Regions from separate parts of the Agrobacterium vacciniicorymbosi genome, predicted to be linked through region 2. Evidence: riboswitches for the same ligand, from Rfam matches in the RefSeq annotation. Region 2 holds a riboswitch; the other holds the start of a gene.
What was found. A riboswitch is a leader RNA that binds a small molecule or an ion and turns the genes downstream of it on or off. The one in region 2 is predicted to bind S-adenosylmethionine.

Region 1 (11,710 bases), on a different contig from region 2:
CACGACCATCGGTCAGATAATGCGCCAGCGTATCGTTGGGGTTCAAATCCTCACGCTTCTGGTCGAGTGTGGCGATTTCCAGATTGGTGCCGAGTTTGACCCAGCCGCTATCCGGCTCCAGCTGACCCGTCAGCATCTTCAAAAGCGTCGTCTTGCCCGCACCGTTGGGGCCAACGAAACCAATGCAATCGCCGCGATGCACGCGAAGCGAAAACGGCGCGACGATCGTGCGCTCACCGTAGGACTTGGTTATCGTATCGGCTTCGATCACCAGCTTGCCGGATTCGCGGCCTTCCGCAGCCGTCGCCTGCACGGAACCCGTTGGCCCCTTGTGCCCACGATATTCGGCGCGCATGGCCTGAAGCTCACCCACACGGCGCATGTTGCGCTTGCGGCGCGCGGTGACACCATAGCGCATCCAGTGTTCTTCGCGCTCGATGGCCTTGCCCAGCTTGTGCTGTTCCAGCTCTTCCTCTTCCAGCACCTTGTCGCGCCATTCCTCGAAATGGGCAAAGCCGCGGCTGAGGCGGCGCGACGTACCGCGATCCAGCCAGACGGTAGCGGTAGAGACTTTTTCAAGGAAACGACGGTCATGCGAAATCAGAACCAGCGCGCTGCGCGTCTGCTGTAATTCGCTTTCCAGCCACTCGATGGTCGGCAGGTCGAGATGGTTGGTCGGCTCGTCCAGCATCAGAATATCAGGTTCCGGGGCCATGACGCGCACGAGCGCGGCACGACGCGCCTCCCCACCCGAAAGGCTGGACGGATGTTCCTGGCCCGTCAGTCCCAGATGTTCCAGCAGATAGGTGACGCGATAGGCATCGTCCCCCGGCCCGAGACCCGCTTCCGCATAGGCCTGCACCGTCTCGAAACCGGCAAAATCGGGCGCCTGTTCCAGATAACGGATTGTCGCGGAAGGATGCCGGAAGATTTCGCCCGACTGCGCTTCAACCAGACCGGCGGCGATCTTCATCAGCGTCGATTTGCCAGAACCGTTGCGGCCAACGAGGCAGATACGATCTCCCGGCTCCACTTGCAGATTGGCACCATTGAGCAGCGGGGTAACGCCGAAGGTCAGCTTGATATCGTCGAGTTTCAGAATGGGGGGTGCCAAGGGTTCAGGCTCCGGTCAAATCGTAAGGACGGGCAAGCACGATGGCTTTGCCGCTTTTGAGGCGAAGGCGCAAAGGCCCTTCCGCCACGTTGGAAATAGTGCGCGACGAGCCGAAAGCAAGCGCGAAGTCCGCAAGTGGATAGCGGGCATTTTCAATCTCGAGGCCATAGAGCGCCGTAAAACCGGCCACCGAAAACAGCGATCCCGCTGGTAGGTCGAGCGCGCGCTCACCTTCGAGCAGCGGATAGGCCTCTTCCTCTCCGGAGGTCAGCACGACCTCGACACCGCTCTCGGCAAGCGAGACGGCGTAGAGCAGATGAAACACCGCGTGGTCGGACCGCTCGCCAGCCAGCGCACCGACCAGCGTCAGCCGTGTTGCGCCGCGCGCCAGCGCCTCGGTTACCGCGATCTCCCCATCCGTCACGCCTTTGGCGGCGGGAAAGGGCTGTTGTTCGACACCGGGCCAAAGCTGTTGCAGGGCATTGTCGGAGGAATCGAAATCTCCCACCCACAATTCCGGTGTGAGACCGAGCGGCTGTGCGTGGCGCATGCCACTATCTGCCGCAATCACGCGCGTATCCGCCACCGCCTTTTGCAGGCGATCGGTGACGGTAATGGTGCCGCCGAGCAGAATGGTGAAGTGGGTGGTCGTCATGCCCCTGCCATAGCCCGGAACGGTGGCGGATGGAAAGGCCGAAACGCCGGATAAGACGGCGATATTGATTTTCTGCCCGCACAGGATTAAGACACCTGCCAGTGGTCATTTGCCGGTCGGCTTGCAGCCACTTTAAAGAAATTGCTAAAGGACCGAGGAAACAGGCAATTTCCCAGGACCGGTTGCGATTTCGCTGCCGGTTTTTTTGTTTCGCGGTGACCTTGGCACCGCCGGAAGTGAGTGTGGAAATGCCAATCAAGATTCCCGATACGCTGCCCGCTTTTGAGACCCTCGTAAATGAGGGCGTGCGGGTCATGACTGAAACAGCGGCCATCCGGCAGGATATCCGCCCGCTTCAGATCGGGCTTCTCAACCTCATGCCGAACAAGATCAAGACCGAAATCCAGATGGCACGCCTTGTCGGCGCCTCCCCTCTTCAGGTGGAACTGTCGCTGATACGCATCGGCGGCCACCGCGCCAAGAACACACCGGAAGAGCATCTGCTGTCCTTCTACGAGACATGGGAAGAGGTCCGTCACCGCAAGTTCGATGGCTTCATCATCACCGGTGCGCCCGTGGAAACGCTGCCCTATGAAGATGTGACCTATTGGGAAGAAATGCAGAAGATTTTCGACTGGACGCAGACCAACGTCCATTCCACACTGAATGTCTGCTGGGGCGCGATGGCCGCCATCTACCATTTCCACGGCGTGCCGAAACATGCGTTGAAAGAAAAGGCCTTCGGCGTTTATCGCCACCGCAATCTCAGCCCGTCCTCCATCTATCTCAACGGCTTCTCGGATGATTTTCAGGTGCCCGTGTCCCGCTGGACAGAGGTACGCCGCGCCGACATCGAGCAGCACCCGGAACTGGAAATCCTGATGGAATCCGAAGAGATGGGCGTGTGCCTTGCGCACGAGCCGCAGGGCAAGCGGCTCTATATGTTCAACCATGTGGAATATGATTCCACATCGCTGTCCGACGAGTATTTCCGTGACGCCAATGCGGGCGTGCCGATCAAGCTGCCGCATGATTATTTCCCGCATAACGACCCGGAACTGACACCGCTCAACCGCTGGCGCAGCCATGCCCACCTGTTTTTCGGTAACTGGATCAACGAGATCTACCAGACGACCTCGTACGATCTGGATGAGATCGGAAAAGACCGAGGCTAATTCGGTCATTGCGAAGGGCCGGAAAATAACGCAACGTCCGGCCCTGTTTTATCGATTGGGAGAGTGACACGATGAGCGAAGCCGGCGCACGGGAAAATTTCGGATTTACGTCTACGGGCGAGAAGGTCGAGCGCGTAACGATTTCCGCAGGTGGTTTGACTGCACATGTCATGACCTGGGGTGCCGTCATTCAGGATTTGCGCCTCGAAGGCCACCAGCCGCCGCTCGTTCTCGGCTTCGACAACTTCGATGATTACCCGAAATACTCTTCCTATTTCGGTGCCACACCGGGCCGAAACGCCAATCGCATTGGCGGTGGCAAGTTCTCCATCGATGGCAAGGCCTATCAGCTGGAACTGAACGAAAAAGGCGTTACCCACCTTCATGGCGGCAGCGACAATATCGGCAAACGCAACTGGCTGATCATGGAACATGGCCCAAGCCATGTCGTCCTGCAGATCGTCGATCCCGATGGCCGCGCCGGTTATCCCGGCAATTGCGCAATCACTGCGACCTATACAATCCGCGAAGGTGGCGTGTTGTCGGTCGCCTATGAGACGACCACTGATCAGCCGACGCTCGCCAATGTCTGCCAGCATTCCTATTTCAATCTGGATGGCGCGGAATCTGCACTCGGCCACGAAATCGAAATCGCTGCCGATCATTATCTACCGACGGACGAGCGGCAGATTCCGACCGGCGAAATCCGCCCGGTGGATGGCACCATCTTCGACCTGCGCAAATCCACCCCGATGCGGCGCGAAGACAACGGCCAGCAGGTCGGTTACGACCATAATTTCTGCCTCTCTCCCCAGCGCGTGGCAAAGCGCAAAGTGGCGCGCGTCTATGCTCCTGCCTCAAACATCACAATGGATGTCCTCACCACTGAGCCGGGCGTGCAGTTCTACTCGGCCTTCAAGCTCAACGTCGCCGTACCGGGCCTAGATGGCCGCCACTACGGACCCGTCGCAGGCTTTTGCCTGGAAACCCAGATATGGCCTGACGCCGTCAATCACGAAGGCTTCCCCGACGCCATTCTGCGCCCCGGCGAAACGCTGCGGCAGGAAACGGACTACATCTTCAAGAAGAGCTGAGAATTTTAGTTCAGCACGCAACCAACATAGCTGCCAGAAGCGCGGGCTCGTCGTTCGATGAGCCCCGCCAGCCGCTGCATTCCCCGACCCGGTTTGCTGGCAATACGGTCGATGGGGTTTGGTAGCGCCACTGCCAGAAGTGCTGCCTGTCTGGAACTGAGCTTCGAGGCCGGAACCTTGAAGTGGTATTGTGCTGCCGCCTCGATGCCGTAGATGCCCGGTCCCCATTCGGCGACGTTGAGATAAATCTCCATCATCCGCTTTTTCGACCAGACGAAATCGGACACCACTGCCAGCGGCAATTCCAGCCCTTTGCGAAGGAAGGAACGGCCATTCCAGAGAAAGAGGTTTTTCGCCGTCTGCATGGGAATGGTGCTGGCGCCGCGTGTCGCCTCGCCATCCAGGGCACTGCTGACGACCGTCTGCATCTGGCCCCAATCCACGCCAGAGTGAGAACAGAACTGCCCATCTTCGGACATCATCACCGATTGAACGAGGCGCGGAGAGATATTTTCTAGCGGCACCCAGCGGCGATCATAGCCCTGAAACGTCACCAGATCCGCGAGCATCAGGGTGGAAACCGGGCGCATGAAGGGCAGAGCATAAACCGGTATCAGCAGATAGGGGAGAGCCAGCAGGACGATGACGACCAGCAAAACGCGTCTGATGAGGCTTCGAACATCCACCTTCGGTTTACTCCCGCTTTCGGCGAGCGCTTCATAATCCGTCTCGCTATCCGGCGTGCTGCTCAAAAAACCTGCCCCCACTTGGCTGTTGGTCAAAGCCTTTCATATTCCGCATGACGCATCAAGGCTACTGACGATAACGAAGTTCCACATCGTCCTCACAAAAACGATTGCCAGCCATTTTTCCCCATGCGAAAGAGCCAATCGTCACCTGATAGGGTAAGGAAACTGGCAAGATGACATTCGAGATGCGGCTGCGCGACAATGCGGCAAGAACCGAAGCCTTGCTCGGCGAACTCCTGTCCGGCAGTGCACGCGCCGACGAGATCACCCGCCCGCAAAACCTGCTGGAAGCGATGCGCCACGGCGTTCTGAACGGCGGCAAGCGGCTGCGTCCTTTTCTGGTCATCGAAACAGCAGCACTTTTGGGCGGCGACGCGAAAGCCGCCCTGCATGTCGGCGCAGCACTGGAATGTCTGCATTGCTATTCGCTTGTTCATGACGACCTTCCCGCCATGGACAATGACGACCTGCGCCGCGGCCAGCCCACGGTTCACAGGAAATTCGATGAAGCCACGGCCATTCTGGCGGGCGACAGCCTGCTGACACTCGCCTTCGATATCATCGCCTCCCCCGACACCAGCCTGCCCGATGATCGCAAGGCCGCACTCGTGCTGGCGTTGGCGAAGGCCGCCGGTATTGGCGGCATGGCAGGCGGCCAAGCGCTCGATCTGGCCGCCGAGAAGAATGCGCCTGATGAGAATGGCATCATTACATTGCAGGCTATGAAAACCGGCGCGCTCATCCGCTTTGCCTGCGAAGCCGGTGCCATCATCGCCGGAAGTGATGCCGCCGAGCGCCAGCGGTTGCGCCATTTCGGTGAAAAGATCGGCCTTGCCTTCCAGCTGGCCGATGATCTCCTCGACCTCACCTCCGACGCCGCCACCATGGGCAAGGCAACCGGCAAGGACGCCGCCCGCGGCAAAGGCACCCTCGTCGCCCTACGCGGTGCGGACTGGGCAACCAGCCGCCTGCGTGAGTTGGTGAAAGAAGCCACGGACCTGCTGGCACCCTATGGTGACCGTGCAGAGATTCTGATCGAGACGGCCCGTTTCGTCGCAGAAAGAAAGAGTTGAGATGAGCAAGTTCTGGTCTCCCATCGTCGTAACGCTGCACCCCTATGTGGCGGGAGAACAGCCAGCCATTGCCAACCTGACCAAGCTCAACACCAACGAAAATCCGTGGGGCCCGTCGCCCCGCGCGCTGGACGCGATCCGCACCGCAACAGACGACAATTTGAGGCTTTACCCCGACCCCTCGGCCAAAAAACTGAAGGAAACGCTTGCCGCCTATCACGGTGTTTCACCGGACGAGATATTCGTTGGCAACGGTTCGGATGAGGTTCTGGCTTTCATCTTCGCGGGCCTGCTGAAGCATGACGCGCCGCTTCTGTATCCTGATATCACCTACAGTTTCTATCCGACCTACAGCCGCTTCTTCGACATCGAGACGAAGACCATCCCGCTGGATGACAGCCTTTCGATCCGGATAGACGATTATCATATCGACTGCGGCGGCATCATCCTGCCCAATCCCAATGCGCCGACGGGCATCGGCCTGCCGCTCTCCGATATCCAGCGCCTTGTCGCCACTCATCCCGATCAGGTGGTGGCAATCGATGAAGCCTATGTCGATTTCGGCGGTGAAACCGCAATACCGCTCGTCCGCGACCACGATAATCTCATCGTCGTCAGAACCTTTTCGAAATCGCGTTCGCTGGCGGGCATGCGTGTCGGCTATGCGGTCGCGCAGCGTCCACTGATCGAAGCTCTGGAGAGGCTGAAGGACAGTTTCAATTCCTATCCGCTGGACCGCCTTGCCCAGGTCGCAGCCATCGCATCGATCGAGGATGAGGACTGGTTCGTCACCCATCGCGATAAGCTTATCGCAAACCGGGCATGGCTGTCAGAGCAATTGGAAGCACGAGGCTTCGACATCTTGCCATCTCAGGCCAATTTCATCTTCGCCAGAAAGCCTGGTTGGGAGGGAAAACTTCTGGCAACGGCGCTTCGCGAACGGGCCATTCTGGTGCGACATTTCAACCAGCCACGCATTGCCGATTTCCTGCGCATTTCCATCGGCACCGAAGAACAATGCGAGCGCCTGGTGTCAGCCCTCGACAGCATTCTGGCGTAATCGCAGGGCTCATCATGTGTCAGGCTACGTTTTTGCGAATTCGAAGGGTGGCTCATAAGAAGCCATTTTCCGCTTGAGAAACCTCTCTTGCCGGGTTATCCGTGTTTATGCACGATTCCTCCGATTGAGTCACGATGTCCAAAACCGACCATTTCGTCAGCGAGCGGCAAGCTCTGATTTACGCGCAATTGCAGCGGCATGGCCGCGTGCTGGCGCAGGAGCTTGCGCAGACCTTTGACGTATCGGAAGACACCGTGCGGCGCGATCTGCGGGAGATGGCGGCACGGGGCGAGTGTGAGCGGGTCTATGGCGGCGCCTTGCTGGCAGCAGGCACCACAGTCCCGCTGAAAACCCGCATCGGCGAAATGCCGGATCGCAAGGCGGCACTTGGCAGGACAACCGCCTCGTTTCTGAACGAGGGCATGAAAGTCTTCCTGGATGCCGGCTCTACCAATCTGGCGGTTGCAAAACATCTGACGCCGGGTCTGAAACTCACCGTCATCACCAACACGCCAGCCATCGCCGCAGAACTTGCCGGGAATGCCGATATTGAACTCATCCTGATCGGCGGCAGGGTCGATCCGGCGGTGGGTGCAGCCATCGACACGACCGCGATTCGCCAGCTGGAGCAAATCCGACCTGATCTCTGCATCGTCGGCGTCTGCGGCCTGACGCTGGATCGAGGTCTCTGCGCCGATATCTATGAGGATGCCGTGTTCAAGCGGCTGGCCTGCGAGACCAGCGCCAAAACGCTGGCCGCCATCACCTCCGAAAAGCTGGGAGCGGCGGCACCCTTTCAGGTCTCACCGCTTTCCGCAGCGCTGACGCTGGTTGTCGAAGAAGATGCCGATCACGCGATGATCGATTCCTTCGCCGCCAGCGGTGTCACCATTCATCAGGCCGGATCGAATTCCGGCGCATAACCCTATCAAACAATGATCGAAGGACCAGTCGCGATGACCGGAACTGCCACGCAAACGCCAACGACCGCCCGCCTTCCCTATATGACCAGATCGCGCCTTGGCGTCGCGCTGCTGTTCCTCATGAACGGTTTCATGATGGGCTCCTGGGCGCCAATGATCCCGGAATTCGCCAAGCGTTTTGCGCTCAGCGAAAGCACGCTGGGCCTCGTCATCCTTGTCTACGGCCTCGGCTCCCTCTCCTTCATGCCCATTGCCGGTTCGCAGATTGGTCGCCTCGGTTCGAGAACCGTGACCTTGGGCGTCGCTCTCGTCATGGTGCCGACGCTACTGTTGATCACGCTCGCAAATTCGCTCTGGGCTGGCGTCATCGCCGTCTTCCTCTTCGGCGGACTGACGGGGGCCATGGACGTGGCCATGAATGCCAATGCCGTGGTGGTGGAGCGCAGCATGCGTCGTGCCATCATGTCGTCCTGCCACGCCTTCTGGAGCTTGGGCGGCTTGATCGGCGCCGGTCTTGGCGGTCTGCTGATCACCAAAACCGGCATTTACGGCCACGCCGTTGCCGTCACGATCATCGCCGCTGCCCTGCTTGCCGTGGCATGGCCACGGGTGCAGGTGGATCGCCCCCATCCGGAAGAAGAGCGCCCGAAGGGTGGCCTGCCCATGACGCCGCTTCCCTGGATCATCGGCATCATGGCGCTGTTTTCGATGATCCCGGAGGGTGCCATTCTCGATTGGGGCGCGCTTTATCTGCGCAATGAACTCGGCGCGTCCATCACCCTGTCCGGCTTCGGATTTGCGGCCTTCTCGCTCACCATGGCCATCATGCGCTTTGCAGGCGATCTGGTGCGTGACCGATTCGGTGCCGTCCGTACGCTGCAATTCTGCTCGACCATATCCATCGTCGGTCTGTTGATTGCCGGTTTCGCGCCCAATGCCTTTATCGCCATTACGGGCTTTGCCATTGCCGGTATCGGCATTTCCAACATGGTGCCGATTGCCTTTTCGGCGGCAGGCAACATGCCGGGCATGGCACCGGGCATCGCGCTGTCGGTGGTCACGACCATGGGCTATTCCGGCATTCTCGTTGCACCATCGGCCATCGGCTTCATTGCCGAACATACCGGCCTTGCCGCCGTCTTCATCGGCCTGCCCGTGCTACATCTGGTGGTGCTGTCTCTCTCCAGACTGGCCCGCCATGCGGATGGCGCAAGCGGCCATTGAGGCGGCTCGCCACACAATTGATGGCGAAATTTGCGAAACTCTGAGGCCTCAGCCTTACGCAGTCTCGAATTTCGCCATGATTGCGGTAAAGTAGGAGTTGATCGCTTCGATGTTGACAAGGCGCGCGCCTTGTTCCACCTGAAAGAGTAGATTTCACCGCAATTGTCCGAGAAAACCATGACGTCACACGCCGATTTTGATCCCAAGCCGCGCCGCGCCTCCGTTGCTGTCGATGTTGGTGGCGTTATCGTCGGTGGCGGCGCACCCGTTGTGGTGCAATCCATGACCAATACGGATACGGCCGATATCGATGCCACCGTGCAGCAGGTAGCGGCCCTGTTCCGTGCTGGTTCCGAAATCGTGCGCATCACCGTCGACCGCGATGAAAGCGCCGCTGCCGTTCCGAAAATCCGAGATCGGCTCATGCGGCTGGGTCTGGATGTGCCGCTGGTTGGCGACTTCCATTATATCGGCCACAAGCTGCTGGCGGATCATCCCGCCTGTGCCGAAGCGCTCGCAAAATACCGCATCAACCCCGGCAATGTTGGTTTCAAGGACAAGAAGGACAAGCAGTTCGGCGATATCGTCGAAATGGCGATCCGTTACGACAAGCCGGTGCGAATCGGCGTCAACTGGGGCTCGCTCGATCAGGAATTGCTGACGACCCTGATGGACAAGAACAAGGATGAAGGTTTTCCCTTGTCTGCACGTCAGGTCACCCGCGAGGCCATCGTCCAGTCCGCGCTGATCTCCGCAGAGCTTGCCGAAGATATCGGCCTGCCGCGCAACCGCATCATCCTGTCGGCCAAGGTCAGTCAGGTGCAGGATCTGATTGCGGTCTACTCCATGCTGTCCGAGCGCTCCGACCATGCCCTGCATCTCGGCCTCACCGAAGCGGGCATGGGCTCGAAGGGCATCGTCGCCTCATCCGCCGCCATGGGTTACGTTCTCCAGCACGGCATTGGCGATACGATCCGCGTATCACTGACGCCAGAGCCGAATGGCGACCGGACCCGTGAAGTGCAGGTCGCGCAGGAACTCCTGCAGGTCATGGGCTTTCGCCAATTCGTTCCCGTGGTTGCGGCCTGTCCCGGCTGCGGACGGACCACATCCACCGTGTTTCAGGAGCTGGCGCAGAACATTCAGAACGACCTGCGCAAGAACATGCCGGTCTGGCGCGACAAATATCCGGGTGTGGAAGCGCTCAACGTCGCCGTCATGGGCTGCATCGTCAACGGACCCGGCGAAAGCAAACATGCCGATATCGGCATCTCCCTGCCCGGCACCGGCGAAAACCCGGCGGCCCCCGTCTTCATCGACGGAGAAAAAGCGCTGACGCTGCGCGGCCCCGATATCGCCAGGGATTTCGAGGCGCTGGTCATCGACTATATCGAAAAGCGTTTTGGCCAAAAGGATGCGGCGGAATAGGTTTCGACCGTGAAAATGCCGAAATTCATCTGTCTTACGTAACGTGAACTCACGGAGCACTGGAATTCATGATCAAGAAGTTTGTCGTTCTTGCGCTGGCCGCAACCTACCTTTCCGCCTGCACCACCACAGACCCTTATACGGGTGAGCAGAAGGTTTCCAATATGGCGGGCGGCGCTGGCATCGGTGCGCTTGCAGGTGCGGTCGGCGGTCTGGCCATCGGTGGCGGAAACAAGGGTCGCAATGCCTTGATCGGTGCCGGTATCGGCGCGCTGGCCGGTGGCGCCATCGGCGGCTACATGGACAATCAGGAAGCCGAACTTCGCCAGCAGCTTCAGGGCACCGGTGTTTCCGTAACCCGTCGTGGCGACAGCATCGTTCTCAACATGCCGTCCAACGTCACCTTCGCCACGGATCAGGATCAGGTCATCCCGCCATTCTACCCAACGCTGAATTCGGTCGCCATCGTACTGAACAAGTTCAACAAGACCTATATCGACATCAACGGCCATACCGATTCCACCGGTAGCCTTGCCCATAACCAGGGCCTGTCTGAGCGCCGCGCAGCATCCGTCGCCAACTATCTAGGCGAGCGTGGTGGCGTAGACCAGCGCCGTATCTCGACCATGGGCTTTGGTCCATCGCAGCCGATTGCATCCAACGCAACAGCCGATGGCCGTGCCCAGAACCGTCGTGTGGAAGTGTTGATCTCGCCGCTGACACAGAACGGATGATCTGAAAGACGCGCCTGACGCCACCCGCATAAAAAAGCCCACCTTTCGGTGGGCTTTTCCATTTCTAGTCTGTCGCCTCACTCGCCATAGGCGATCAGCAAATCCTTGGCATCGATCTGGTCGCCGGGCTTGACCAGCACTTCGACCACCTTGCCATCCCGCTCCGCGTGCAGCGCCGTTTCCATCTTCATCGCTTCGATGGACACCAGCACGTCGCCCGCCTTCACATCCTGCCCCTGATTGACGAAGACGCGGGAGATGACGCCCGGCATCGGCGCACCAACATGGACGGCATTGCCAGGTTCGGACTTGCGGCGCACGGCAGAGCCGGAGGCACCATGGGCGCGATCCGGCACCTTGATGCGGCGCGGCTGGCCATTGATCTCGAAGAACACCGTGACCATGCCCTTGTCATCGATGCCGGATGACGCCTGATTGACGATGACGAGCGTCTTGCCGCGCTCGATATCGGCAAACAATT
Region 2 (11,710 bases):
CTTGCAAGTGCGCTCGGTCAGTTCCGTCAGCGTCAGGCGCAGCGATGTTGGTAGCGAGGCATTGTTGACGGGAACATATTCCAGAACCTGTGCCGTATCGATGTCCAGATCGTCCTTCAGCGCGGTGGCGCCAACAGTGCGGGGCGCCGGGCGTGCCGTTGCCGGGCGGGCTGGAAAGTTGGTTGCGCGGGGTGCCGTAGGGGCTGCAGGGCGCTTGGCGGCAGGGCGTGAGGTTGCAACCGTGCCACCGGCCTTTGCACGGCCTGGCAGGTTCAAACGGTGGACCTTGCCGATGACGGCGTTACGGCTGACGCCGCCGAGCTGGGCTGCGATCTGGCTGGCGCTCAGCCCTTCGGACCACAGTCTTTTGAGTTTCTCGACTCGTTCATCCGTCCAGTTCATACTGCTTCTCCGCTGGTCGCGCAGGCAGAATCCTTCTACGATGCCGTGGAGCGAACCACGCGCAGAATATCCGCCAGATTGTAGGTGACTAGGTCCGCCGCTTGCAGTCTAGTAATTGAGAGTTAACCTAATCGTAGGCCGACTCCGTGACAAGAGTCGGGAGAATCATCTGGAATCGATTTTCCGGTTTTCCCCAACTTGCTGCGTTCGTGAGTCAGAAAAGCAACACTTTGTAGGTCGCAAAAATCGCTCTACCAAGGCTTGAGAATGCCTGACAATGCGGACATTTGTTGACATCCCAGAATGAAGTGACAATAGTGCGCTCGCACGACAGGAAATACCCGAAGCCGCCGCGAGGCGGCATTTTTGATTTTCAGGCACGGAACAACCGGTAAGCCCTATTGACAGCGCCTTTGCGCAGGGAGTGATGCAGCCATGGCCGACGCCGCGCCCCAAAGCGGATCATTGTTCGATACGTTTTCCAGAGCCCCGTTGCGCTTCGAGCGAGGAGAGGGCGTTTGGCTCGTCACCGAGAGCGGCGAGCGATATCTGGATTTCGGTGCGGGCGTGGCGGTCACCTCGGTCGGCCACAGCCATCCGCACATGGTGGATGCTCTCAAGTCGCAGGCGGAAAAGGTCTGGCACCTCTCCAACCTCTATGAGGTTCCGGGACAGGAAACGCTGGCCAAACGTCTGACGGATGCAACTTTTGCGGATAAGGTCTTCTTCACCAATTCGGGTGCGGAAGCGCTGGAATGTGCTATCAAGACCGCGCGCCGGTACCATTATACGCATGGCAATCCGGAAAAATTCCGCATCATCACCTTTGAAGGTGCGTTCCACGGTCGTACCCTGGCAACCATCGCCGCGGGCGGCCAGCCGAAATATATTGAAGGCTTTGGCCCCAAGGTCGAAGGTTTCGATCAGGTGCCGTTCGGCGATCTTGAAGCGCTGAAGGCGGCCATTGTGCCGGAAACCGCAGCGCTGCTGATCGAACCCATTCAGGGCGAGGGCGGTATTCGCGTTGTCGATCCGGATTTCCTGCGCACGCTGCGCGCGCTGTGCGAAGAGCATGGCTTGCTGCTGATTTTCGATGAGGTTCAGACTGGCGTTGGCCGTACCGGCAAGTTCTTCGCCTATGAATGGTCGGGCGTTGCGCCGGATATCATGGCCGTGGCCAAGGGTATAGGTGGCGGTTTCCCGTTCGGCGCATGCCTTGCAACGGCGGAAGCTGCATCCGGCATGACGGCTGGCGTTCATGGCACGACCTATGGCGGAAACCCGTTGGCCATGGCTTGCGGCAATGCGGTGCTGGACATCGTTCTGGCCGACGGCTTTTTGCAGCATGTGCGTGATGTCGCGCTGGTGTTCCGTCAGGGGCTGGCCTCGCTGAAGGATCGCTTCCCCGACGTGATCGAGGAAATTCGTGGAGAGGGCCTGTTGCTGGGCGTCAAGGCCAAGGTGCCGTCTGCCGACCTGCTGCATGCCATTCGCGCCGAGCATCTGCTGGGCGTTCCGGCTGGCGATAACGTCATTCGTCTGTTGCCGCCATTGGTGGTTACGGCAGAGGAAGCACGCGAAGGCCTGGCACGTCTGGAAAAGGCTGCGGAAGCACTCACCACGAAATTGGCGAAGAGCGCCTGAGGGGCGCATGTTCAGGCCAGCGTCGATAACGACGCGGCCTGCATCGATGGGACAGCATAAAATGGCATCAGCAAAACATTTTCTAGACCTTTCGGCCGTCGGTTCGGAAGACCTACGGGTCATCATGGACGACGCACGCGCCCGCAAGATCGCCACCAAGAACGGCACGGCGGAAAAGCCGCTGGCCGGCAAGATGCTGGCAATGATCTTCGAAAAGCCCTCCACCCGTACCCGCGTTTCCTTCGATGTCGGCATGCGCCAGCTCGGCGGCGAAACGCTGTTCCTGTCCGGCACGGAAATGCAGCTGGGCCGTGCCGAAACCATTGGTGATACGGCCAAGGTTCTGTCGCGTTACGTGGATGCGATTATGATCCGCACGACGGACCATTCCCGCCTGCTGGAACTTGCCGAACACGCAACTGTCCCGGTTATTAATGGCCTGACGGATGACACGCACCCCTGCCAGATCATGGCCGATATCCTGACCTTCGAAGAGCATCGCGGCCCGGTCGAGGGCAAGACGATTGCCTGGACGGGTGATGGCAACAACGTGCTGCATTCGCTGGTCGAAGGGTCCGCCCGCTTCGGTTACAAGATGAACATGGCAGTGCCCATGGGCTCGGAACCGCATGACCGCTTCCTCAACTGGGCGCGCAACAATGGCGGCGAGATCATGCTGTGCCATGATGCGGAACGCGCGGTCGATGGCGCCGATTGCGTTGTGACCGATACCTGGGTCTCCATGAACCAGGAACACAAGGCACGCGGCCACAACATTTTCCAGCCCTATCAGGTCAATGCGGCCTTGATGGGCAAGGCCAACAAGGATGCGCTCTTCATGCATTGCCTGCCCGCCCACCGCGGTGAAGAGGTCACGGATGAGGTCATCGATGGGCCACAGTCGGTCGTCTTCGATGAAGCGGAAAACCGCCTGCATGCGCAAAAGGCCATCATCGCATGGTGCATGGGCGTCATCTGACTGCCTTGAATGGACCGCGCCTGAGCGCTTGAATTTCAGGCGTGGCTTCCTATTTTTAGCCCAGTTCAATGCCGCCGTTTGCTGAAAACGGCGGCTTTTCATCAATTGTTCGCCGCATGATGGCACAGCACTGCTTTGCTTTCTGAAAGAAAGCGGGGCAGAAAGCACAAAGCTGTTTTCGGAAAATCTGCCGTTTTAACGAAAGTTAAGGCGGTGGAGTGGTTCCGTTTTCATCGTCCCCGGTCTATCTGTGCAGTACGAACATAATGCCTGCCGGTCGGCACCTTCTCGGTCTCGATCACCCCGCGTGGTAGCGCGGGCAAGGCGTCAAGGAGTTAGGATATGGCAGACGCAACGGTACAGCTGGACGAACTCACATTTGCTGGCGATGACAAGGTCGTCCCCTTTCAGGTAGACGGGCTGGATGTGCGCGGCCGCGCCGTGCAGGTCGGCCCGCTGCTGAACACCATTCTGGAACGGCATGAGTACCCACCGGTCGTCGCCTGTCTTCTGGCAGAGGCCGTGGTGCTGACAGCGCTTATCGGCACGTCGCTGAAATTCTCCGGCAAGCTGACCCTCCAGACCAAGGGCGATGGCCCCGTGGATTTGCTGGTCGCGGATTTTTCCGCGCCGGAGAACATGCGCGCATATGCCCGCTTCGATGAGGATCGGCTGGCCGAAGCCACTGCTGCGGGTCAGACCTCGCCCGAGCAACTGCTCGGCAACGGCATCCTCGCCTTCACCATCGATCAAGGCGTCGGCATGCAGCCCTATCAGGGCATCGTGCCGCTGGATGGCTCGTCGCTGGAAGACATTGCAGGCGTTTATTTCCGCCAGTCAGAGCAGTTGCCCACCCGCGTGCGCCTCGGCGTTGCCGAACTCTTCGACCGCGACGGCGATGGCAAGCCACGCCACAACTGGCGTGCGGGCGGAATCATCGCCCAGTTCCTGCCGCAAGCGCCGGAACGCCTGCGCCAGCGTGATCTGCACGGCGGCGATGGCGACGAAGGTGCGGCTGAATATTCGGAAGACGATGCATGGACGGAAGCCGTTGCCCTGATCGACACCGTCGATATGGACGAGCTGACCGACCCGCAGGTGCCCGCCGAAAAGCTGCTGTTCCGCCTGTTTCACGAACAGGGCGTCCGCGTCTATGAACCGCAACTGATTGTGGATCGCTGCAATTGCTCTCGGGAGAAGATCAAAGGCGTACTGTCAGGCTTTTCCGCAGAGGAAATTCACGACAGCCAGGAAGACGGCGTCATCTCTGTGACCTGCGAATTCTGCTCGACGACCTATCATTACCCCGTCGAGGAATTGTCTACGGTCAATTAATGAAAAAGGCGGGATCAGCTCCCGCCTTTTTTAATTCAAAACCCGCGTCAAACCGGGGCTATCCAGTGAAAATGCCGGTATGGCGACGATGAAGACTTCGCCGGTGTCCGCCTGCATTTCATAATGGCCGAACATCATGCCGGATGGTGTGTCCAGCGGGCAGCCGGAAGAATATTCGTAACTGTCACCGGGCTTGAGGTGTGGCTGTTCGCCAATCACGCCGGGGCCGGAAACTTCGTCTACCTGCCCGTTTTCATCGGTAATGTGCCAGTAGCGATTGACCAGCGTCACCGCCAGATCCGAATTGTTGGAAATCACGACTGTGTAGCCCCAGACATAGCGATTGTCGTCCGGGTCGGACTGCTCTTCAAGATAATAGGGGTCGACTGTGACCTCGATATCTCTTGTCAGTGCACGATACATTCACAGGGCCCTAAGTAATTGCTGTTCAATCATTCTAGACTACAGGCGCATGCCATCGTCAAGAAAGTGTAAAGCCATATTAGCTGTACTTCACAGAACAGTCGCGCATTTCGTCGGTCAGGGATAAGATTAATGGTAAATGCCGGTGATTACAGCGTGTTAGCGCCGCGATCATCCGTCTTTTGAATATAGGTCTATCGCAGATCAATTAAACATTTCTCTGCAAAATGCGTTTCACGATCCCGCAGTTGTGACCGACAGGGAAGGGGCGGCCCGGTAAATCTCCGGACCGCTTTTTCATATCAGGCGGAAACCTTGGCCAGCGCTGCTGCGAAGTCTTCCAGCAGGTCGTCGGTATCTTCGATGCCGCATGAGAGACGCAACGTGCCGCCGGAAATACCGAGTTCCGCACGGGCTTCATCTGTCAGGTTCTTGTGCGTGGTTGTGCCGGGATGCGTAATCAGGCTCTTGGCATCGCCGAGATTGTTGGAAATCTTGACGACATCAAGCGCGTTCTGCAACTGGAACGCCGCTTCCTTGCCGCCCTTCAGTTCGAAGCAGACCAGCGTCGAGCCGCCGGTCATCTGCTTGGCAATGATATCGGCCTGCGGATGGTCGGCGCGTCCGGGGTAGATCACCTTTGCAATCTTACCCTGATCCGCAAGGAAATCAGCAATCTTACCTGCATTGGCCGTCTGCTGACGCACGCGAAGCGGCAGGGTCTCGATGCCCTTCAGCAGGGTCCAGGCGTTGAAGGGAGACATGGCCGGGCCGGTATGGCGGAAATAATCCTGAAGCTCTTCCTCAATCCACTTCTTGTCGGAAAGCACGACGCCGCCAAGGCAGCGGCCCTGACCATCGATGTGTTTGGTGGCCGAGTAGACGACGATATGAGCGCCCAGTTCCAGAGGCTTCTGGAAAAGTGGCGTGGCGAACACGTTGTCGACAACCACTTTCGCGCCGATCTGGTTGGCCAGTTTTGCAACGCCTGCGATATCAACCACTTCCAAGGTCGGGTTGGTGGGGCTTTCCAGGAAGAAGAGCTTGGTGTTCGGCTGGATCGCCTTTTCCCAATTGGCCAGATCACGACCGTCGATCAGCGTGCATTCGATGCCGTATTTCGGTGCCAGCGTCTCGACAACCCAGCGGCAGGAACCGAACAGGGCGCGCGCAGCAACGATGTGATCGCCGGCCTTCAACTGGCACAGAATGGCTGCGCTGACAGCAGCCATGCCCGATGCGGTAGCGCGGGCGTCTTCGGCGCCTTCCAGCAGGCACATGCGCTTTTCGAACATGTCGTTGGTGGGGCTTGCGTAACGGGCATAGATGAAGCCATCCGTCTCGCCCTTGAAGCGGGCCTCTGCGGCCTCGGAACTGTCATAGACGAAGCCCTGTGTCAGGTAGATCGCCTCGGATGTCTCGCCATATGGAGAACGCAGTGTGCCGCCGTGTACCAGCTGTGTTGCCGGGCGCCATTTCTTGCTCATGTCATCACCTTACAAACAAAAAAACCGGCCGCAAAAGCAGACCGGTTACAAGCACCCGGTCTTTTTAGCCACTTATTTAACGTGGCTGCAAGCCGACCGGCCAAATCACCACGGGATAAGATTGCCTTAACTCCGTTAACGACTTGCGTCAATGCTTTCCTTTTGGTTTTGTCGCCGTGAAAAGGGATGATGAAACCATGACGAGAACGACGGGCATATTGGCGGATGGTGCGATCCGGGAACTGTTCGGCTCTGGCCAACTGAAGAGCGAACGGGCGTTGGATGCCGACCAGATTCAGCCTGCCAGCCTCGATCTGCGTCTGGGTTCTAAGGCCTATCGCGTACGCGCCAGCTTCATGCCCGGCCCCTCCACGAAAGTCATCGAAAAGCTGACCCGCCTCAGCCTGCACGAGATCGACCTTAGTGAAGGTGCGGTGCTGGAAACCGGCTGCGTCTACATCGTGCCACTGATGGAGAACCTCGCGCTCCCAGCTGCTATGTCGGCCTCCGCCAACCCGAAAAGCTCCACGGGCCGTCTGGATATCTTCACCCGCGTCATCACCGATTACGCGCAGGAATTCGACAAGATCCCGGCTGGCTATAACGGCCCGCTCTATCTCGAAATCAGTCCGCGCACATTCCCCATCGTCGTGCGTCAGGGCTCGCGCCTGTCTCAAATCCGCTTCCGCATCGGCCATTCCGTGCTCAATGAGGCGGAATTGTTGAGCCTGCATGAAGCCGACACGCTGGTCGCCAGCGACACGCCCAACGTTTCCGGCGGCGGCATAGCCTTGTCGATTGACCTGCAAGGCTTTGGCGAACATGGCCTGATCGGCTATCGCGGCAAACATCACACCGCCGTGGTCGATGTCGACCAGAAAGCCGCCCACGACGTGCTGGATTTCTGGGAGCCGATCCACGCGCGCGGTCGTGCCGAACTCATCCTCGATCCGGATGAATTCTACATCCTCGTCTCGCAGGAAGCCGTCCACGTTCCCCCGCTTTACGCCGCCGAAATGACCCCCTTCGACCCGCTGGTCGGCGAATTCCGCGTCCACTACGCCGGCTTCTTCGACCCCGGCTTCGGCCACGCCAGCACCGGCGGCACCGGCAGCCGCGCCGTCCTCGAAGTCCGCAGCCACGAAGTTCCCTTCATCCTGGAACACGGCCAAATCGTCGGCCGCCTGGTCTACGAACACATGCTCACCAAACCCGAAGGCCTCTACGGCACCGGCCTCGGCTCCAACTACCAGGCCCAGGGCCTCAAACTCTCCAAACACTTCCGCGCCGAGTAACTCGGCCGAGTCTTGACAGCCCACCAGAACTGTCAGACCTTCAGTACGCGCGGGTGTAGCTCAATGGTAGAGCAGCAGCTTCCCAAGCTGAATACGAGGGTTCGATTCCCTTCGCCCGCTCCAGTTTTTGTGGCTGTACTGCTCGCTTGAGTCACCACATCGCCCCGACCAGCGAGTTGACTGGCAATTACTACTTAATACGCGAAAATTACATCTTCCCGTTGAGTTCGCGCGCAACGCATGCTTCCATGCGGTGGATAGCCGATTCCTTTCCGTCGATGCCAAGTCGCAACTCGAGAAGCCCATGTCTATTTCAGATAGGATATTTCGTCCGTTCGAAACGTTGATACGGCCGCTGGATATTCCCTTTCGCGCGTTGCCATCCAAAGGCCCGGTCGCAGTTCTGCTGCACTTTATTTCGATGTTTCGCGGTGTTCTGATTGCTTTGGCTTTGTCGTCCATGGCCATGGAAGCCATTAATTTGTCGATCATCTGGGGATTATCCGTCATTGTGGATGGCGTGACGGCGCAGGGCGCGGCTGCTTTTCTGCAGAACGAATGGGCTTTGCTCGTTGTTCTTGGCTTGTTGATCTTTCCGGCCATGCCGATTGCATCATTTCTTCTCAATACATTGAATTCTCACACGCTCGGTATCGCGATGCCCGCGGCCATTCAGTGGCAGGGGCACAAGGCGGTCGAGCGGCAGGATCTTGCGTTTTTTCACGAGCTCTATGCCGGGCAGGTCGCGTCTCGCCTTTCGCAGGTGTCGTCGGCGGTGCAGCAGCAGATCATCAACGCATTTCAGGTCGGACCGCGTTTTGTGCTGCAGATGGTCGGGTCACTCGTTTTGCTTGGGGCACTGTCCTGGCAATTGGCATTGCCCGTCTTTATCTGGATCGTGCTGAATGTCGCCCTTGCCATTAAAATGGCACCTGTCTTTACGGAACGGTCGAGGCAGTCCGCTAAGCAGAAAAGCCTTGTGTCCGGTGCGATTACCGATCTTTACAGCAACATGCAGATGATTAAGCAATTTGCTGCCGAGGATAGCGAGGCGGGAGCGGTACGCCGTATCCTGAGTAAGGCTGTGCATATACAGCACAAAGAACAACGTGTGTTCCGCCTGTCCGAACTGGTGGTTGTCGTGCTGAACATGGCGTTGTGGCTAGCAATACTATCTTTGGGCTTTTCCGGTTTGATCAGGGGTGCCATCTCCGTCGGCGAGTTCGTCGCTGCGGTCTACATTCTGCAACGTCTATCGGGTCATACCTTCACCTTCCTGCAAATGGGCCAGCAGATATTTCAGGCAATCGGCACGATAAAGGATGCCATGCCTGTCATGACGACACCGCCAACGATTACCGATAAGACGGATGCGAGCGAGCTGCAGGTGTCGAAAGGGGAAATTAGCTTTGATGGTGTTTGTTTTGCCTACAAGTCTGGCAGGCCGGTGGTCGATGATCTGTCATTGATGGTCTCTGCTGGCGAAAAGGTCGGCCTTGTCGGCTTATCGGGAGCGGGAAAGACGACGCTGGTGAATTTGCTTTTGCGTTTTTACGATATTCAGGATGGAGCTATTCGTATCGATGGTCAGGATATTCGCGATGTCACGCAAGTCAGCCTTCGCCGCAACATCGGGGTGATTGCGCAGGATGTCGCTCTGCTCCACCGTTCGGTCGGCGACAACATCCGTTACGGACGTCCGGATGCAACGCAGGAAGAGATAGAACACGTTGCGACTGTGGCCAAGGCCGATGTGTTCATCACCGACCTGACGGATAATGAAGGACGGAAGGGATATCAGGCATTTGTCGGGGATCGCGGCATCAAGCTGTCTGGTGGCCAACGCCAGCGGATCGCCATTGCCCGTGTGCTGTTGAAAGATGCTCCTATTCTCATTCTAGACGAGGCAACATCTGCTTTGGACAGCGAGTCCGAGGCCGCCATTCAAGACAAGCTTAATCTTGTCATGGAGGGGAAGACGGTGATTGCCATCGCTCACCGTCTGTCCACCATTGCCAAAATGGACCGGATCGTAGTGTTGGATCGGGGCAAGATAATAGAAGAAGGACGGCCGGAGGCGCTGGTGGAGCAGGGCGGATTGTTCGCACAACTCTGGAACCGCCAGATGGGTGGTTTTATTCCGGAAGACTAGACTGCTTGCGCCGAGAGTCGTGCCTTCCCATCGACGAGGGCTGTAGTTTTCTCCAGTTAGCCCATCAAGCAGCAAATTTGCACACCGCATTAGCATGTTACGCTGTTCCGCTGACCATTCGCATGAGCAGGCCGTCAGCAGCATTGTTTGCTTATCTTTCTGGCTCTGGAACAAAAGCCGCTTAAGTTACGTTGGTTTTCCGAATAAAGAAAAGGAATTACCAATGTCTAAGATGGTAAAAATCATTTCTGCCTTTGCTATCTGTGCTGGTTTCTCGGCAATTACTGTCATGCCAGCGCATGCCTTGAGCGTAATCGCTCCGGCATATGAGGGGCAGGCGCAGACGGAAAATACCTATAGTAACCCGCCGGTTGCCTTTACGGGCAGCAAGGGTGAGGCCGCCAATGGTGCTAGTTTTTCGCTGTCAGAGCAGGAAATCATGCATGTTCGCTGGTGTGCGCAGAAATACACGTCTTATCACGCGACAGATAATACCATCGAAGCAGCACATGGCGCGCGCACGGCTTGCAAGTCTCCTTACTGAGTTGAGGCCGTTTGCGTCGTAATCAATTGTGAAAAATATAACTTAAATTGTACTTGAATTCGTTTTAGTTTTTCTTAGCCGCAGGCTTATGTGGTGTTTTGTTCCAGACGAAGGGCTTATATTTGAGCTCATAGACGGCACGCCAAGCCGCCACTGATAGCATGAGCCAGTAAAGCGGAGTTGCCAGCCATTTTTTTCCGATGAGGCCGCGTTCGTGCTCGATCATGGCGCGGGTGCCCATCAACAGGAATATGGTGTAGCTCGCTGTAATATTCAGCGTGTCCACGGCAAATAGCGCCAGTTGCGAGGCGGGGATTGAGCCTATGCCTTCTATCAACATCGTTCGGCTCATTATGAGCAAATAGAGAATGAACAGCGGATGCATTAGCGATGACAGCAGCATCCCTCCGATCAGCAGATGGAAGACCATATACGCTTTCCATCCCATCTCACGCGCGACGCTCACCGGAGAGCGCATCATCACCAGCCAGCTTTGTAGCCAGCCCTTGAACCAACGGGTGCGCTGGTTCAGCCAGACCAGAATATCGGTAGGGGCGTCCTCCAGCGTTTGGTAGCTGATAACGTCAGAATAATAGCCGAGCCGATAGAGACGCATACCGAGATCGGCATCCTCCGTGACATTGTAGGGATCCCAGGCGCCGACGCTGCGCAGGATCGATGTGCGGAAGTGGTTGGATGTTCCGCCCAGCGGCAGCGGCATCTTCATCCGTGCCAGCATGGGCAACATACGTCGAAAGAGGGCGGAATATTCCAGCGAAAAGGACGAGGTAATCCACGAAACATGAGCATTACTAATGATAAGCGGCGCTTGTAGGCAGGCCAGCTTGTCAGGGCTGTCGCGGAATCGGGCATAGGCCTCGCGCAACTGTCGCGGATGCGGCCTGTCTTCGGCATCATATACGGCTATGAACTCTCCACGCGCCCCGGCGAGCGCATAGGTCAAAGCCTTTGGCTTCGTGCGCGGCAAGGACGGCGGCACATGGACGATTTCCATGTGGAGGCCGGGATCAAGCTGCTCGATTGCCGCTATTGTGGAATGATCGTCCGCTTCACAAACCAGCTTAATGTCCAGCCTGGATTTCGGCCAATCCAGCCGGTCCAGCGCCGTCACAAGCTGCTCCGCAACTGCTTCTTCCCGGTAAAGCGCGACCAGAATCGTATAGACCGGCAGCTGCTCTTGGCTCGATTGCTCGACCAGTTTCAGGGTCCGCCGATCCGGTTTGGTGCGCAGCGGCACAAGCCGAAACAGTACGGCGGCCATATAAAGTGCTGCGGTGAAAATATGCAGAAGCTGGAAGGTCAAAGAGGGTGAGAGGATGAATGAACCGCTCAGACATGTCGCGCCGACGCCCAGTAGAAATCCCTGCTTTCCGTGCAGTGTGATGCGCGCTGAATGAAGCGGTGTCGCATCGAACAGTGAGTTTACCG

Region 1: it holds a riboswitch for S-adenosylmethionine, as region 2 does, so the genes downstream of both, metA (homoserine O-acetyltransferase MetA) here and ABUK73_RS08360 (O-succinylhomoserine sulfhydrylase) in region 2, are expected to answer to the same signal.

What each region holds. Positions count from the first base shown of each region.
Region 1 is NZ_JBETMF010000014.1:135,402-147,111, forward strand. Features, by position in the region: gene ABUK73_RS20140 (ABC-F family ATP-binding cassette domain-containing protein) at 1-1,114, opposite strand, end outside; gene ABUK73_RS20145 (thiamine diphosphokinase) at 1,119-1,769, opposite strand; SAM riboswitch at 1,861-1,937, shown strand; gene metA (homoserine O-acetyltransferase MetA) at 2,018-2,944, shown strand; gene ABUK73_RS20155 (aldose epimerase family protein) at 3,016-4,038, shown strand; gene mtgA (monofunctional biosynthetic peptidoglycan transglycosylase) at 4,044-4,790, opposite strand; gene ABUK73_RS20165 (polyprenyl synthetase family protein) at 4,961-5,860, shown strand; gene hisC (histidinol-phosphate transaminase) at 5,862-6,920, shown strand; gene ABUK73_RS20175 (DeoR/GlpR family DNA-binding transcription regulator) at 7,055-7,843, shown strand; gene ABUK73_RS20180 (MFS transporter) at 7,877-9,067, shown strand; gene ispG (flavodoxin-dependent (E)-4-hydroxy-3-methylbut-2-enyl-diphosphate synthase) at 9,245-10,495, shown strand; gene ABUK73_RS20190 (OmpA family protein) at 10,564-11,229, shown strand; gene pyc (pyruvate carboxylase) at 11,307-11,710, opposite strand, start outside.
Region 2 is NZ_JBETMF010000004.1:140,831-152,540, forward strand. Features, by position in the region: gene ABUK73_RS08335 (GcrA family cell cycle regulator) at 1-402, opposite strand, end outside; gene ABUK73_RS08340 (aspartate aminotransferase family protein) at 838-2,046, shown strand; gene argF (ornithine carbamoyltransferase) at 2,108-3,025, shown strand; gene ABUK73_RS08350 (Hsp33 family molecular chaperone) at 3,368-4,360, shown strand; gene apaG (Co2+/Mg2+ efflux protein ApaG) at 4,391-4,783, opposite strand; gene ABUK73_RS08360 (O-succinylhomoserine sulfhydrylase) at 5,086-6,270, opposite strand; SAM riboswitch at 6,314-6,392, opposite strand; gene ABUK73_RS08365 (2'-deoxycytidine 5'-triphosphate deaminase) at 6,468-7,565, shown strand; tRNA gene ABUK73_RS08370 (tRNA-Gly) at 7,615-7,688, shown strand; gene ABUK73_RS08375 (ABC transporter ATP-binding protein) at 7,870-9,717, shown strand; gene ABUK73_RS08380 (BA14K family protein) at 9,812-10,261, shown strand; gene ABUK73_RS08385 (glycosyltransferase family 2 protein) at 10,326-11,710, opposite strand, start outside.